Regions from separate parts of the Geodermatophilus sp. SYSU D00663 genome, predicted to be linked through region 1. Evidence: riboswitches for the same ligand, from Rfam matches in the RefSeq annotation. Region 1 holds a riboswitch; each other region holds the start of a gene.

Region 1 (3,196 bases):
ACGTGGTTGTAGACGACGTCCTGGATGACGCCGATCCCGCGCTGGTGGCAGGCGTCGACGAACCGCTGGTAGGCCGCGGGGCCGCCGTAGCTCTCCTGCACCGTGTACCAGAGGACGCCGTCGTAGCCCCAGTTGTGCGTGCCGTCGAAGCCGTTGACCGGCAGCAGCTCGACGAAGTCGACGCCGAGGTCGGCGAGGTGGCCCAGCCGGTCGATGGCCGAGTCGAGGGTGCCCTCGGGCGTGAACGTGCCGACGTGCAGCTCGTAGACGACGCCGCCGGCGAGCGGGCGCCCGGTCCAGGCGGTGTCGCCCCAGGCGTACGCCGACGGGTCGAACCGGCGGGACAGGCCGTGCACGCCGTCGGGCTGGCGACGCGAGCGCGGGTCGGGGCGCGGCGTGTCGTCGTCGCCGAGCAGGTAGCCGTAGTCGGACTCCGGGCCGGCCTCGACCTCGGCCCGCCACCAGCCGTCGTCGTCGCGGCGCATGTCGTGCACCGTGCCGTCGACCTGCAGGCGCACACGCTCGGGCACGGGCGCCCAGACGGCGAACTCGACGGGTGCGGACATGCGGGGGCCTCCCAGCGGTAGTGCGGCTGACCGGTCCCTCTTGCCCGCTGCGGGCGCGGTCAACCGCGAGCGGCAGCCGGGGGAGCGGGTCCCCCGGCTGCCGCCTCGGGTCACGGCAGCTGCAGGACCTGCCCGACGTGGATGACGTCCGGGTTGCTGACGGTGCCGCTGTTGGCCGACCAGAGGGCCTTCCAGCCGCCCTCGACGCCCTGGTCCCGGGCGATCGTGCCCAGCGTGTCGCCGGACCGCACGGTGTACGAGCCGCCGGACGCCCCGGCGGCGGACTCCCCGGCCCGGGCGGCCGTGTCCGGCTCGGCCGGCGCGGGTGCGGCGGCGGGCGCGGCGGCCGGCGAGCCGGCCTCCGGGGCGCCCGGGTCCAGGCCCTTGCCGCAGGTGGGCCAGGCGCCCGGGCCCTGGACGTCGAGCGTGCGCTCGGCGACGGCGATCTGCTGCGCCTTGGTGGCCAGGTCGGCGCGCGCGGCGTACTCGGTGCCGCCGAAGGCCGCCCAGGTGGACTGGCTGAACTGCAGGCCGCCGTAGTAGCCGTTGCCGGTGTTGATGCTCCAGTTGCCGCTGGACTCGCACTGGGCGACGGCGTCCCAGTCGTTGGGAGCGGCGGCCGAGGCCGGGCCGGCGGTGACGCCGATCGCGGCCGCGGCCACGCCGGTCGTCACGAGGGCACGGCGGAGCAGGGACGTGGACGTGCGCATGGGGGATCTCCGATCCGCCGCCTGCGAGGTGAGCTGTCGGGTTCGGAGCGATCGGTGCCCCGGCCGCACGGCGTGCGGCTTCACCCCGAGGCGCTGCGTCCGGTCCCCCCGTGACCGCGGTGCAGGCGCCGAAGTGGGTCCCCCACCCCCGTCCTGGCTGTGCTCGAGGAACGGAGCCCGGCGGACGGGGTTCGGCGGACCGGCTCCGGCACGCGGCAGTCGGTTGGCCCGCGTGCGGTCGCAAAGGTAACGGGAGCATCACGAGACGGCACACCGGCACCACCCGTCACGGCGTGTCGCCCGGCCCGTGCCGGGCGGCGCGCACGAGATCGCCGGCAGGGGCCGCAGGTCACGGCGGCGCCGGCAGGCGCCGCCGTGACCTCCGTCTCAGTCCCGGACGAGCAGGGCCACCGGCAGCCGGGCCAGCAGCTCGCCGACGGGCGCTCCGCCGGCGTCGGAGACGACCCGCGTGCCGGTGAGCACGTCGCGCCACGCACCGGTCGGCAGCGTCAGCGCGGTGTCGCCCCAGCCGGTGGCGGCCAGCGCCACCGGCAGCCGGGTCGCCACGGTCACCGCGCCGCCCTGCTCCCCGGACCCACGGTCGAAGGCGACGACGTGCTGCGCGGCGGACCCGGTGGCCGCCACGGGGGTGTAGCCGGTGAACAGCTCCGGGGAGTCCCGCCGCAGCCGCAGCGCCCGCGACACGACGAGCAGCTTGGCCGCGCCGGTGTCGTCGACCTCCGGCACCTCCCCGCCGTCGAGCCGGGCCAGCAGCGCGCGCCGCTCGTCGTAGTCGACCGGGCGGCGGTTGTCGGGGTCGACGAGCGAGTGGTCCCACAGCTCGGTGCCCTGGTAGACGTCCGGGACGCCGGGCATCGTCAGCTGCAGCAGCTTCTGCGCCAGCCCGTTGGACCGGCCCGCCGGGCCGATCCGCGCGACGAAGGCCTCGATCTCGCGGTTCGTGGCCTCGTCGTCGTAGGCGGCGTCGACCATCGCGTGCAGCTGCGCCTCGAACGCCTCGTCGACGTCGGTCCACGTCGTCGACTGCCCGGCCTCCCGGGCCGCCTTCTCCGCGTAGGCGTGCGCCCGCTCGCGGGACAGCGGCCACGCGCCGACCAGGTTCTGCCACACCAGGTGCGCCAGCGGCCGGTCGGGCAGCGGGTGGCGGGACAGCCAGCCGCGGACCAGGTCCGCCCACTCCGTCGGCACCTCGGCGAGGACGGCCAGGCGCGCCCGGGTGTCCTCGCTGCGCTTGGTGTCGTGCGTGGTGAGCGTCGTCATCGACTCCGGCTTGCGCTCCAGCCGCCGCGCCTGCGCCTCGTGGAACTCCTCCGGGGTGCTGCCGAAGCGCGCCGGGTCGCCGCCGACCTCGTTGAGCACCACGAACCGCGCCCACCGGTAGTAGGCGCTGTCCTCGACGCCCTTGGCCATCACCGGGCCGCTGGTCTGCTCGAACCGGGTGGCCGCCTCGGTGCCGGCCTGCGCCAGGACCGGGTGCAGCGCGTCGACCGCGGCGACCAGGTCGGGACGGCGGTCGCGGACGTCGCCCACGGCGGCGTCGAGGTGCTCGCGGCCGTCGGGCAGGTAGGTGCGGTAGACGGAGAAGGAGGCCAGCAGCTCGGCCAGCGCCTCCTTCTCCGTCTCCACGTCGACGCCCGGCAGCTCGCCGATGACGCGCACCAGCCGGGCGACCTCGGAGCCGAGGATCCCGTCGGTCACCTCGCGCTTGCAGTCGTGCACCAGCTGCCCGTAGTCGACCGCCCGGCCGGACAGCTCGGTGTCCAGCGCGGTCAGCGCCGCCTCGCCGGCCGGGTCGACCAGGACGTCGTCGACCTCGGCCAGCGCGTCGTAGCCGGTGGTGCCGGCCGCCCGCCAGCTCTCCGGCAGGTCCTCACCGGGCTCGAGGATCTTCTCGACCAC
Region 2 (3,196 bases), on a different contig from region 1:
CCGGTCGAGGAAGGGCAGCACCCGCCCGGTCATCTCCCGGTCGTAGCAGACGTCCCCGGCGACGACGACGTCGACGGCGGGCGGCTCGCGGTCCAGCACGTCGCCGGTGACGCTGATGCCCGCGACGCCGTTGAGGCCGGCGTTGACGCCGACCGCCGTCCGGGAGAACGGGTCGACGTCGCTGGCCAGCACCCACCGGGCACCGGCGAGGACGGCGGCGACGGCCACCAGGCCGCTGCCCGACCCGAGGTCGAGCACCGTGCGGCCGGTGACGGTGGCGGGCTCGTCGAGCAGGTGGCGGGCCAGCGCCTGCCCGCCGGGCCAGGCGGCGGCCCAGAACGGCGGCTCCCCGCCCGCCCCGCCGGCCGCGGTCTCCATCGCCTCCCACAGGGCGACGACGTCGTCGGCGACGTGCAGCCGCACCTCGGGGACGAGCGAGGGCCGGCGCACCTGGGTGTGCGCGCGGACGAACCCCGCGGGCACCACCCGGGTGGCCGGCCCTCGATGGATCACGTGTCGATCAGTACCAGCCGGTGGCCTGGCTGTGCGCCCAGGCGTCGCACGGCGAGCCGTAGCGCTCCTCGATGTAGATCAGGCCGGCGTCGATCTGGCGGTAGCCGTCGGAGGTCTTGGCGATCCCGGTGCTGGCCCAGGTGGAGTCCAGGAACTGCGGGATGCCGTAGGCGGTGCTGGTGGGGTTCTGGGCGTTGGGGTTCCAGCCGCTCTCCTTGCCCCACAGCTTCTCCAGGCAGGAGAACTGCTCGCCGCTGCCGACCTTGCTCAGCGCGTAGTCCTTGAAGGAGCCGGAGGGCGCGGCGGGCGCGGCCTCCTCGGCGGCCTGCTCCTCGGCGGCCTGCTGCGCGGCGGCGGCCTCGGCGGCGGCCTGCGCCTCGGCGGCCTGGCGGGCGGCCTCCTGCTCCGCGGCGACGCGGGCGGCCTCCTGCTCGGCGGCGACGCGGGCGGCCTCGGCCTCGGCGGCCTGGCGGTCGCGCTCGGCCTGCTCGGCGGCGAGCTGCGCGTGGGCGGCACCGGCCTCCTGCGCGCTGCGCTCGGCGCGCGAGGCGGCGATGTCGGCCAGCGACGTCAGGTCGGGGGCGGTCGCGGCCTGCTGCTCGGGGATGCCCAGCTCGTCGGCGACGCTGACCGCGGTGCCGGCGGTGTCGGTACCGGCGGAGGCGGCGGGGCCGCTGGTGGAGACGACGCCGACGATCAGCGCGCCGGCGGCGGCGGCGCCGAGCAGGAGGGCCGGGCGGCGCGGGCCCAGCGGCGGGCCGCCGCGGCGGAACAGGCGCCGGCGGGCGGGGGCCTCGGCGGCGTCCGCGACCGCGGGCAGCTCGCGGGTGGCGGTGCCGGCCGTGGTCTCGGCGGCGGTGTCGGGGGTGTCGGCGGTGGCGAGCTCGACGGTCGCGGGGGCGTCGGCAGGCGTGTTCGGGACGTGGCGGGACATGAGGGGGTGAGGGCTCCGAGGGAGAGTGCGCGCGGCAGCGGGCCCGGAGGCGGACCTCGGGCATGCGCGTGCGGCGCGGGGCTACGGGTGTCGCGGACTACGGGGTCCCCGGCGACGTCGTCGCAGGGAGCGGCAGGGCAGGGGCGGCCGGCGTCAGGCGGACGCGGGAGCGCGGTGTGCGCGCGGGCAGCTGCACCTGCGGGCCGCTTCGGCCCGGAGGCGGGGCATGCGGGGACTCTCCGTTTCTTCCGTGAGCCGCCTACCGAGTTAGCTGACGGGTTCGGGCGGGAAGGAGCCCTACGCGCGCCGGGCCGGAGCTCGGCGGGCGCGATTCACCCCAGTACTGCGGTGGGTCCCCGGCTCGCGTCCACGGGCGCGGACACGACTCGGCGGCGTCCGGCCGGGCTCCCCAGGACGGGGACCTGACGACCAGCCGGACGCCAGCCACCGTACGGTCGTTACCGGTTCGTGACAACCGCCGGGGCCGGAGGTGCGGCCGTGACGGGTGGGGCGGACCCCCTCGTCCCGGAACCCGCCCCCGCGTCGCCGCTGGTCAGGAGGCCGCGGCCACCTCGGGCCGGCCGGGCCCGTGCAGCGGTGTCACGTCGGACACGTCCGTCCCGGACGACGCCGGACGCGACTCCGCCCGGAGTCCACCGGCGGACTCCTCCAGTCGGGCCAGCCCCCGCTTGTCGCCGAGGGCGGGGACGTCGTCGGGCACGACGCCGGTGACGACGGCGAGCGCCTCGTCCAGCTGCCCGGTCAGCAGGCGCAGCCAGTCGCGCGCCCGGTCGCGCTCGTCGCGCAGGGGCTCGAGCTCGGCCTCGACGGCGTGCCGGCGCTCGAGCGCCTCGGCGTCGGCCCGCGCCCGTGCCGCGGCGGCCTCGCGGTCCCGCCGCTCGCGCTCCGCGGCGGCCGCCTCCTCCAGCCGGGCCGCCTCGCGGCGCGCGGCCTCGAGGACGGCGGCGGCCTCGCTGCGGGTCTGCTCGCGGGCGGCGAGCACCGCCTCGCGCATCTCGGCCACCCCGGACAGCCGGGCCTGCGCCTCGGCGAGCGCCTCGGCGCGGATCCGCCCGGCCTCCTCCTCGGCGGCGGCCGTCAGCGCGGCGGCCTCCTCCTCGGCCCGCCGCACGATCGCGGCCGCGTCCTCGGGGCCGGGCAGGCTCTGCCGCTCGCGGACCAGCTGGGCCAGCCGCCGGCGGGCGTTCTGCAGCTTGGCCGAGGCGGCGGCGTAGCGGCTGAGCAGGTGCTCGTTCTCCCGGCGCAGGACCAGCAGCTCGGTCTCGGCCCAGGCGACGTAGTCGTCCACCTGCACGCGGTCGTAGCCGCGGACCGCCCCGGTGAACACCGGCCCGGTGCCCAGCAGGCCGTCGAGCCCACGTCCCGGAGGCGGCTCCGCGGTGCCGTCCCCGGTCCCGTCGGGAGCAGCTCCCCGTCCCCGCAGCGACATCCCGGTTCCCCCTCGGTGCGCCGTCCGATCCGGCCCCCCACCGGCGCGCCGGTCGGGGGTGATCACAGAGTTCCACCCGCCGGGTGCGGCCGGACGGGTCGACACGGACGCGCGCGGGGCGTCCGGACCGGTCGCGCCCGGACGTGCCGGGCCGGTCACCGAGCGCGGTCGAGAGGTCTCAGTACGGTCACGGAGGCGTCGGGAATGCCCGGCGGGGGCGGGTCGTTGGGCCGGGTACAGTAGTTGCACTCTCAACCACATGGAGCACGAGATGCAGTTCGGGGTCTTCACGGTCAGCG
Region 3 (3,196 bases), on a different contig from region 1:
GCCCACCAGGACCGGGTGGGTGACGAGCGCGTACTCGTCGATCAGCCCGGCCCGCATGGCCGCCGCGGCGAGGGTGGCGCCACCGACGTCCATGGGACCGCCGTCCCCGGCCTTGAGCCGGGTGATCTCGGTGACGGCGTCGCCGGTGACCAGGCGGGCGTTCCCGTCGACCGCGCTGGCCGTCGAGGAGAACACCACCTTCGGCATGTCCCGCCAACGGCGGGCGTACTCGATCTGCGCCGGTGTGGCGCCGGGCTGCCGGTCGGCGGTCGGCCAGTGGGAGCTCATCGTCTCCCACAGTCTGCGCCCGTACAGCGCCAGGCCCGTGGCCTCCACCCGGTCGGACCACCACTGGAACAGCTCGTCGCTCGGCACGCTCCAGCCGAGGTCGTCGCCGGGCGCGGCGACGTAGCCGTCCAGGCTCAGGTTCATGGCGAAGGTCAGTCTCCGCATCGCGTGGCCTCCCGTGGGTCGGTGTTCGGCGTACGGACCGACACGGCACGGAGAACTGACCGGTCGGACCACACCCAGGGCCGGTCGACCACCGCGCCGAGCGGATGCCGCGTACGAGGAGGGACGACGACCGGCACAGCGCCCCGTGGGACGGGTCGCCGCCTCGTCGTCCGGCCGCTCGACGTCCACGCCGCCGGGTCGCAGGGGCCGCGTGACGCGAGCCGGATCATCCCGGAGCCGATCGTCGTCAGCAGCCGCAGCCGGGAAGAGGGCGAGCCGACCTCGGCCGACGATCGCCGTGACCGACCGACGTCAGCCACCTCTGGCCCGGCTCCGGCGACCGGCCGAGGGCCGCCGCCGACCCCGTTCCCGGCCGAGCGGCGGACCCCGCGCGGACCGGCGCCGCGCCCTGACCGCAGACCCGCAGGTCACGGCGGGCGACGGACGAGTCGGCCTGTACGCCGGGTTCTGTCCTCGGGCGCCTCGCGGCCTCCCGATGGGCGGTCATCCATCTAGGCCCGCCGTTGCCGGCGGGCTCGAGCGGTCCACCCGCAGGCTCGGGCGGGCAGCCCTCGAACGCCTGCGCAGGACGGTGTCCGGTCGCCCGGCCACCGCCCCTTCTCGACCTTGCTCCGGGTGGGGTTTACCGAGCCGCACCGGTCACCCGGTGCGCTGGTGGTCTCTTACACCACCGTTTCACCCTCACCAGCAGCGGACTGCTGGCGGTCTGTTCTCTGTGGCACTGTCCCGCGGGTCACCCCGGGTCGCCGTTAGCGACCACCCTGCCCTGTGGAGCCCGGACGTTCCTCGGCGACGGGGTCTCCCCCGCCGACGCGACCGCCCGGCCGACTCGTCCGTCGTGCCGACCAGTCTACGGACCCCCTCAGCGGAACTGCTCAGTCCGCGCTGCGGGCTCCCGCGGACGCTCCTACGGTGGCTCCGTCCGGCCGGTCGTCACGTCCTCCACCGGGGGAACCGAGCCGGGTGCCGCCGAGTCGCGGCCACCGCGGTGGCCGTGAGCCGGGGACCCACCGCACCACCGGGGTGAGTCCCACCTCCCGGACCCGGGAGGGGGTAGGGCGCAGTTCCCCGCCCGAACCCGTCAGCTGACCCGGTAGGCGGCCACGGGAGAACGGAGAACCACCACGGGGTGCGCCGACGGCGCCTGCCCCGGCGTGCCCCGCACTCTGCGACGAGCGCCGCGACCCGCCCACCTCCGCCGGTCGCCGCGCCTCCACGGACCGGAAACGACCGGCCTCGCGTCGGCCTGCCCTCCAGCAGCCGCCCGCCGCCCGGCCGCGTCCCGGCCCGTCCCGCAGGTCCCCCCACGCGACGGGTGACCGCCGAGCCACGGACGGCGCCACGCGGAACCGACGTCAGGAGCTCTCCTCGTCATGCCCTCGAACAGCAAGCGCACGATCCGCCGGACCCTCACGGCCGGCGCCCTCGCCGTCGCCTTCGGCCTCAGCGGCCAGTCGGTGGCCCAGGCCGACTGGGACGGCCCCCGCCGGGACGGGTCGAACGGCTGGTCCCAGGACCGGGGAGGAGCCGCGGCGCCCGCGCCCGCGGCCCCCGCCGCCCCCGCGGCCGCACCGGCAGCCGCCCCCGCCGCCCCCGCGGCGGTGTCCACGAACCTCACCGGCGCGCCGACCGCCTCCTCGACCTCCTACAGCGCCTGGGCGGCGCACGTCCGCCCCGTCGTCGCCGAGGTCGTGCAGCAGTGCGGGGTGTCCACCGTGCTCACCCGCCCCGGGCACTCCCCCACCCAGCAGCTCGCCGCGGACTTCATGGTCTACGCCGACTCCGCCAAGGGGAACGCCGTCGCCCAGTACGTCCTCGACAACGCCGCGCGCATGGGCGTCGACTACGTCATCTGGAAGCAGCGGATCTTCGTGATCGGGAGCTCCGGCTGGCGGGCGATGGAGGACCGCGGGTCCCCCACCGCCAACCACATGGACCACGTCCACGTGAGCTTCAACCCCTGACCGGCCCGGACGCGGCCCCGGGCGCACCCCGGGGCCGCGTCCGCCTCAGCCGGCGTACAGCGCGAAGCCGGCCACCCGCCGGCCGTCGACGACCGGGGTCGCCGTGTCGACCTGTCGCCGTGCCTGCTCCTCGACCGGGTCGGCCGACAGCGCCTGCAGGTAGCGGCGGTGCTCGGCCAGCGAGGCCACCGCCCGGTCGACGACGTCGGTCACGTCGACGGTGTGCGTGACCCCCACCGGCGTGGAGACGGCGGTCCAGCGCACCCCGCGCCAGGGCTCCGGGTCGGCGAGCTCGGCGAAGATCCACTCGTTGGCCGCGTCGCCGACGGCGTCGACCACCGCCCGGCCCAGCACCCGGTGGTCGGCGCTGTTCCAGTAGCCGAGCGGGGCGCCCGGCGGCGTCCACGTGTCGCCGAAGTGCAGCGTGACCACGAGGTCGGGGCGGTGCCGCCGGATCGCCGCCGCGACCGCCCGCCGCAGGTCCAGCCCCTCGGTCAGCCGCCCGTCGGGGTGGCCGAGGAACTCGACCACCGACACGCCGACCACCGCGGCCGCGGCCCGCTGCTCGCGCTCGCGCAGCGGCCCGGCGGCCTCCGGCGGCAGCCCGGCGATGCCGGCCTCGCCGCTGGTGGCCATCACGTACCGGACGTCGCGCCCGGCCGCCGTCCACGCCGCGACGGCGGCCGCGCAGCCGTACTCCACGTCGTCGGGGTGGGCGGCGACGACCAGGGCGCGCTGCCAGTCCTCGGGGAACGCCT
Region 4 (3,196 bases), on a different contig from region 1:
CTGTTCGCGGTCACCACGCCCGTCGACCCGGCCGACGTCCTGCCCGGCGACCTGGTCTTCCTCGGGACCCCTGAGGCGGGCCTGGGGCACGTCGGCATCGCGCTGGACGCGCAGACCGTGCTCGCCGCCGACGCGCGGGCCGGCGCCGTCGTCGTCCGCCGGCTGCCGGCCGACCAGGTGGTCCACGTCGGGCGGCCGAGCCTCGGCCCGCGGCCGGAGGTGCCCGCCCCCGGTCCGGTCGGCGGAGCCCTGCGGGTCGAGTGCGGCAACACCGTCTACCCGCCGAGCTTCGACGGCGCCCGGGCCTGGGGCGGCTACCCCAACGGCCTCATCCCGCCGAGCGCGCTGTGCCCGATCGGGGTGGGCGGCCACTCGCTGCGCTGCGACGCCGCGGCGGCCTGGCGGGCGATGAGCGCGGCGTTCGCGTCGGCGTTCGGGCAGCCGATCTGCATCACCGACTCCTACCGCACCTACGCCGGCCAGGTCCGCCTGTACGGGGAGAAGCCGGCGCTGGCCGCGGTCCCGGGCACCAGCAACCACGGCTGGGGGCTGGCGGTCGACCTGTGCGGCGGCATCGACGGCTTCGGCACGCCGCAGTACGCGTGGATGGTCGCCAACGCCGGCCGGTTCGGGTGGCTGCACCCGACCTGGGCCGACCCGGGCAACGGCCGCGAGGAGCCCTGGCACTGGGAGTACGCGGGCGGCTGAGCCGGGACTGTCGGTGGCCGTCCCTAGCGTGCTGGTCGACCGACAGGGAGACCCGTCCCGACCGCGGCCCGGCACCGGGCGGCGCGGCCGGGGCACCGGAGGGACACGGCCATGCTCATCGACTGCGACTCGTGCACCGCGCGCGGCGCCGGCTGCGCCGACTGCGTCGTCACCGCCCTGCTGGGCGCCCCGCCCGCGGAGCGGGACACCGGCCCCGTGCTGCTGCCGGTGCCCCCCGTCCCGGCGGCCCGGACGGCGGACGGCGCACTGCCGCGCCCGGGCGTGGTCGTGGAGCTCGACGACGTCGAGCGGCGGGCCGTGCGGGCGCTGGCCGAGGGCGGCCTGGTGCCGCCCCTGCGGCACCGGCCGTCGCGGGACGGGCGCCGGCGCACGGGCTGACCGGCGCGGACACCCGATCAGGTACGCACCGGAGTGGCGCGGCTGCTGACCGTGTGTGTCCTCACAGTTCCCGCACCCCCCGTTTGTCACAACTGCATCACGTCCGTACTGTGGCGCCGTCCGGCCGGGTGGTCGTCACCCGACGCAGGGTGACCTCGGCCGACACCGCCGAGTCACCGGACGCCCTCCCGGAGGTGCGCGAGGTGAGCCGGGGACCCACCGCAGCACTGGGGTGAGTTCTCGCGCGCGCCGGTCCCGACCGGGGCGCGGAGATAGGGCACGTCTTCCCAGCCCGAACCCGTCAGCTAACTCGGTAGGCGGTTGCTGAGGAAGAAACGGAGAGCCGCCGCCCGTGGCGACCCCCCGCCCTGCCCTGGGGCATGCACGCGAGAAGTCCACACCCACCACCCGGATCGCCGGCCCGCACCGCCCGTCGCAGGCCCGCCGCCTCGGCCGGGTCACCCTGGTCGGCACCACCGCCGCGCTGACCCTCACCCTGCTGTCCGGCACCGCGGCCGCCGACCCCGAGCGGGCCGGCACCCCGGAGCAGGCCGCCCAGCTCGCCGCCGAGGCCGGTCACCGGCTCGAGGTCGTCACCGAGCAGGTCAACGAGGCCCGCGAGGTCCTCGCCCAGCAGCAGGCCGCCGCCGACGAGGCCGACCGGGCCGCCGCCGAGGCGCAGGACCGGCTGCAGGACCTCGACGGCCGGATCCGCGAGGTGGCCCGCAGCGCCTACACCGCCGGCAACGGCGACGGCTTCGCCGGGCTCGACCTGCTGATGACCAGCGACTCGGCCGAGGACTTCGTCGCCTCGCTGGCCACCCTCGGCCAGATCGCCGACCACACCACCTCGGTCCTCGACCAGGTGAACGAGGCGGCCGCCGCCGCCCGGCAGGCGCAGGCCGACGCCGAGGCCGCCGAGACCGAGGCGCAGCGCACCCTCGACGACCTGAGCGCCCAGGAGGCGCAGCTCCAGGGCGACATCGCGGAATACCAGGCGCAGTTCGCCGCGCTCACCGAGGCGCAGCGGCAGGCGGCGCTCGCCGCGCAGGAGGCCGGCCTGGCCGCCGGCGCGCAGGCCGGGCCCGGCGCCGACGGCGGCGCGGGTGGGGAGAGCGCGCCGGCCACCGCGGGCACGCGGGCCGCGGCCCCCGCTCCGGCCCCGGCGCCGTCGGCGGGCAGCGGCGGCAGCGGTGCCGCGCAGACCGCGGTGCAGACGGCGCTGGCCCAGGTGGGCGACCCCTACGTGTGGGGCGCCGGCGGGCCGAACGCCTTCGACTGCTCGGGCCTGACCCAGTACGCCTACGCCGCGGCCGGCATCAGCCTCCCGCACTCCAGCAGCATGCAGTCGCGCATGGGCACCGCCGTCTCGCGGGCGGACCTGCAGCCGGGTGACCTGATCTTCTACTACAGCCCGGTCAGCCACGTCTCGATGTACATCGGCAACGGCCAGATGGTGCACGCCTCCACGTCGGGGCAGCCGGTGAAGGTCGTGTCGGTCGACTCGATGGGCGGCATCACCGCCATGCGCCGCATCGCCTGACGGAGGACCTCCCCGCCCCCACCGCTCGCGAGCTCCCGGCGGGCCCCTGCAGGGAGGCCGTTCCAGCACGTCGCGAGGCCGAGGGCCGGTGACCCGGACGGGTCGCCGGCCCTCGGCGTCCGCCGGGGGAGCGCACGGTGCGGCACCGGCGCGCGCCTAGGATCGGCCGGGTGGGCAGGGCGGGCGGGACGAGCACCCGCCCCGGCCCCGAGGCCACCCGGCCAGACCGCACCGGCTCCCGCCGGGCCGCGCTGCTGGTCGCGCTCGTGCTCGGCGCGGCGCTCGTCCTCGTCATCGCGCTCCGGACGCCCTGGACGCCGCTGCCCACCCCGCCCGGCGGCGCCTCCCCGGTCACCGACGACGCCGGGCTGCCCGCCGAGGTCGTCCGCCGCGCCGAGGCCCTCGCCGCCGACATCCGTCCCGCGTCGCTGACCAACCTGGTGCTCGGGCTCGCGGTCTCGGCGCTGCTCGGCCTCACCCGCCTGGGCAGCCGCCTGGTCACCGCGGTCGGCCGGGCGGGAGGCCGCCGCTGGCCGCTCACCGTGC

Evidence for each region. Region 1 has a riboswitch for cyclic di-AMP ahead of ACI79Z_RS19725 (transglycosylase family protein). Riboswitches for the same ligand answer to the same signal wherever they lie in the genome.
Region 2: linked by a shared signal. The riboswitch ahead of ACI79Z_RS15165 (aggregation-promoting factor C-terminal-like domain-containing protein) and the one ahead of ACI79Z_RS19725 (transglycosylase family protein) in region 1 are both predicted to bind cyclic di-AMP.
Region 3: linked by a shared signal. The riboswitch ahead of ACI79Z_RS11455 (hypothetical protein) and the one ahead of ACI79Z_RS19725 (transglycosylase family protein) in region 1 are both predicted to bind cyclic di-AMP.
Region 4: linked by a shared signal. The riboswitch ahead of ACI79Z_RS15800 (C40 family peptidase) and the one ahead of ACI79Z_RS19725 (transglycosylase family protein) in region 1 are both predicted to bind cyclic di-AMP.

The regions. Positions count from the first base shown of each region.
Region 1 is NZ_JBJGZT010000030.1:25,703-28,898, forward strand. Features, by position in the region: gene treZ (malto-oligosyltrehalose trehalohydrolase) at 1-566, opposite strand, end outside; gene ACI79Z_RS19725 (transglycosylase family protein) at 677-1,276, opposite strand; cyclic di-AMP (ydaO/yuaA leader) riboswitch at 1,280-1,414, opposite strand; gene treY (malto-oligosyltrehalose synthase) at 1,664-3,196, opposite strand, start outside.
Region 2 is NZ_JBJGZT010000018.1:73,044-76,239, forward strand. Features, by position in the region: gene ACI79Z_RS15160 (class I SAM-dependent methyltransferase) at 1-513, opposite strand, end outside; gene ACI79Z_RS15165 (aggregation-promoting factor C-terminal-like domain-containing protein) at 521-1,447, opposite strand; cyclic di-AMP (ydaO/yuaA leader) riboswitch at 1,689-1,849, opposite strand; gene ACI79Z_RS15170 (hypothetical protein) at 2,001-2,897, opposite strand; gene ACI79Z_RS15175 (LLM class flavin-dependent oxidoreductase) at 3,157-3,196, shown strand, end outside.
Region 3 is NZ_JBJGZT010000012.1:90,872-94,067, reverse strand. Features, by position in the region: gene ACI79Z_RS11465 (dihydrofolate reductase family protein) at 1-453, opposite strand, end outside; RNA gene rnpB (RNase P RNA component class A) at 895-1,306, opposite strand; cyclic di-AMP (ydaO/yuaA leader) riboswitch at 1,432-1,589, shown strand; gene ACI79Z_RS11455 (hypothetical protein) at 1,848-2,438, shown strand; gene ACI79Z_RS11450 (PIG-L deacetylase family protein) at 2,484-3,196, opposite strand, start outside.
Region 4 is NZ_JBJGZT010000020.1:9,704-12,899, forward strand. Features, by position in the region: gene ACI79Z_RS15790 (D-alanyl-D-alanine carboxypeptidase family protein) at 1-708, shown strand, start outside; gene ACI79Z_RS15795 (hypothetical protein) at 820-1,107, shown strand; cyclic di-AMP (ydaO/yuaA leader) riboswitch at 1,264-1,443, shown strand; gene ACI79Z_RS15800 (C40 family peptidase) at 1,460-2,650, shown strand; gene ACI79Z_RS15805 (M48 family metalloprotease) at 2,821-3,196, shown strand, end outside.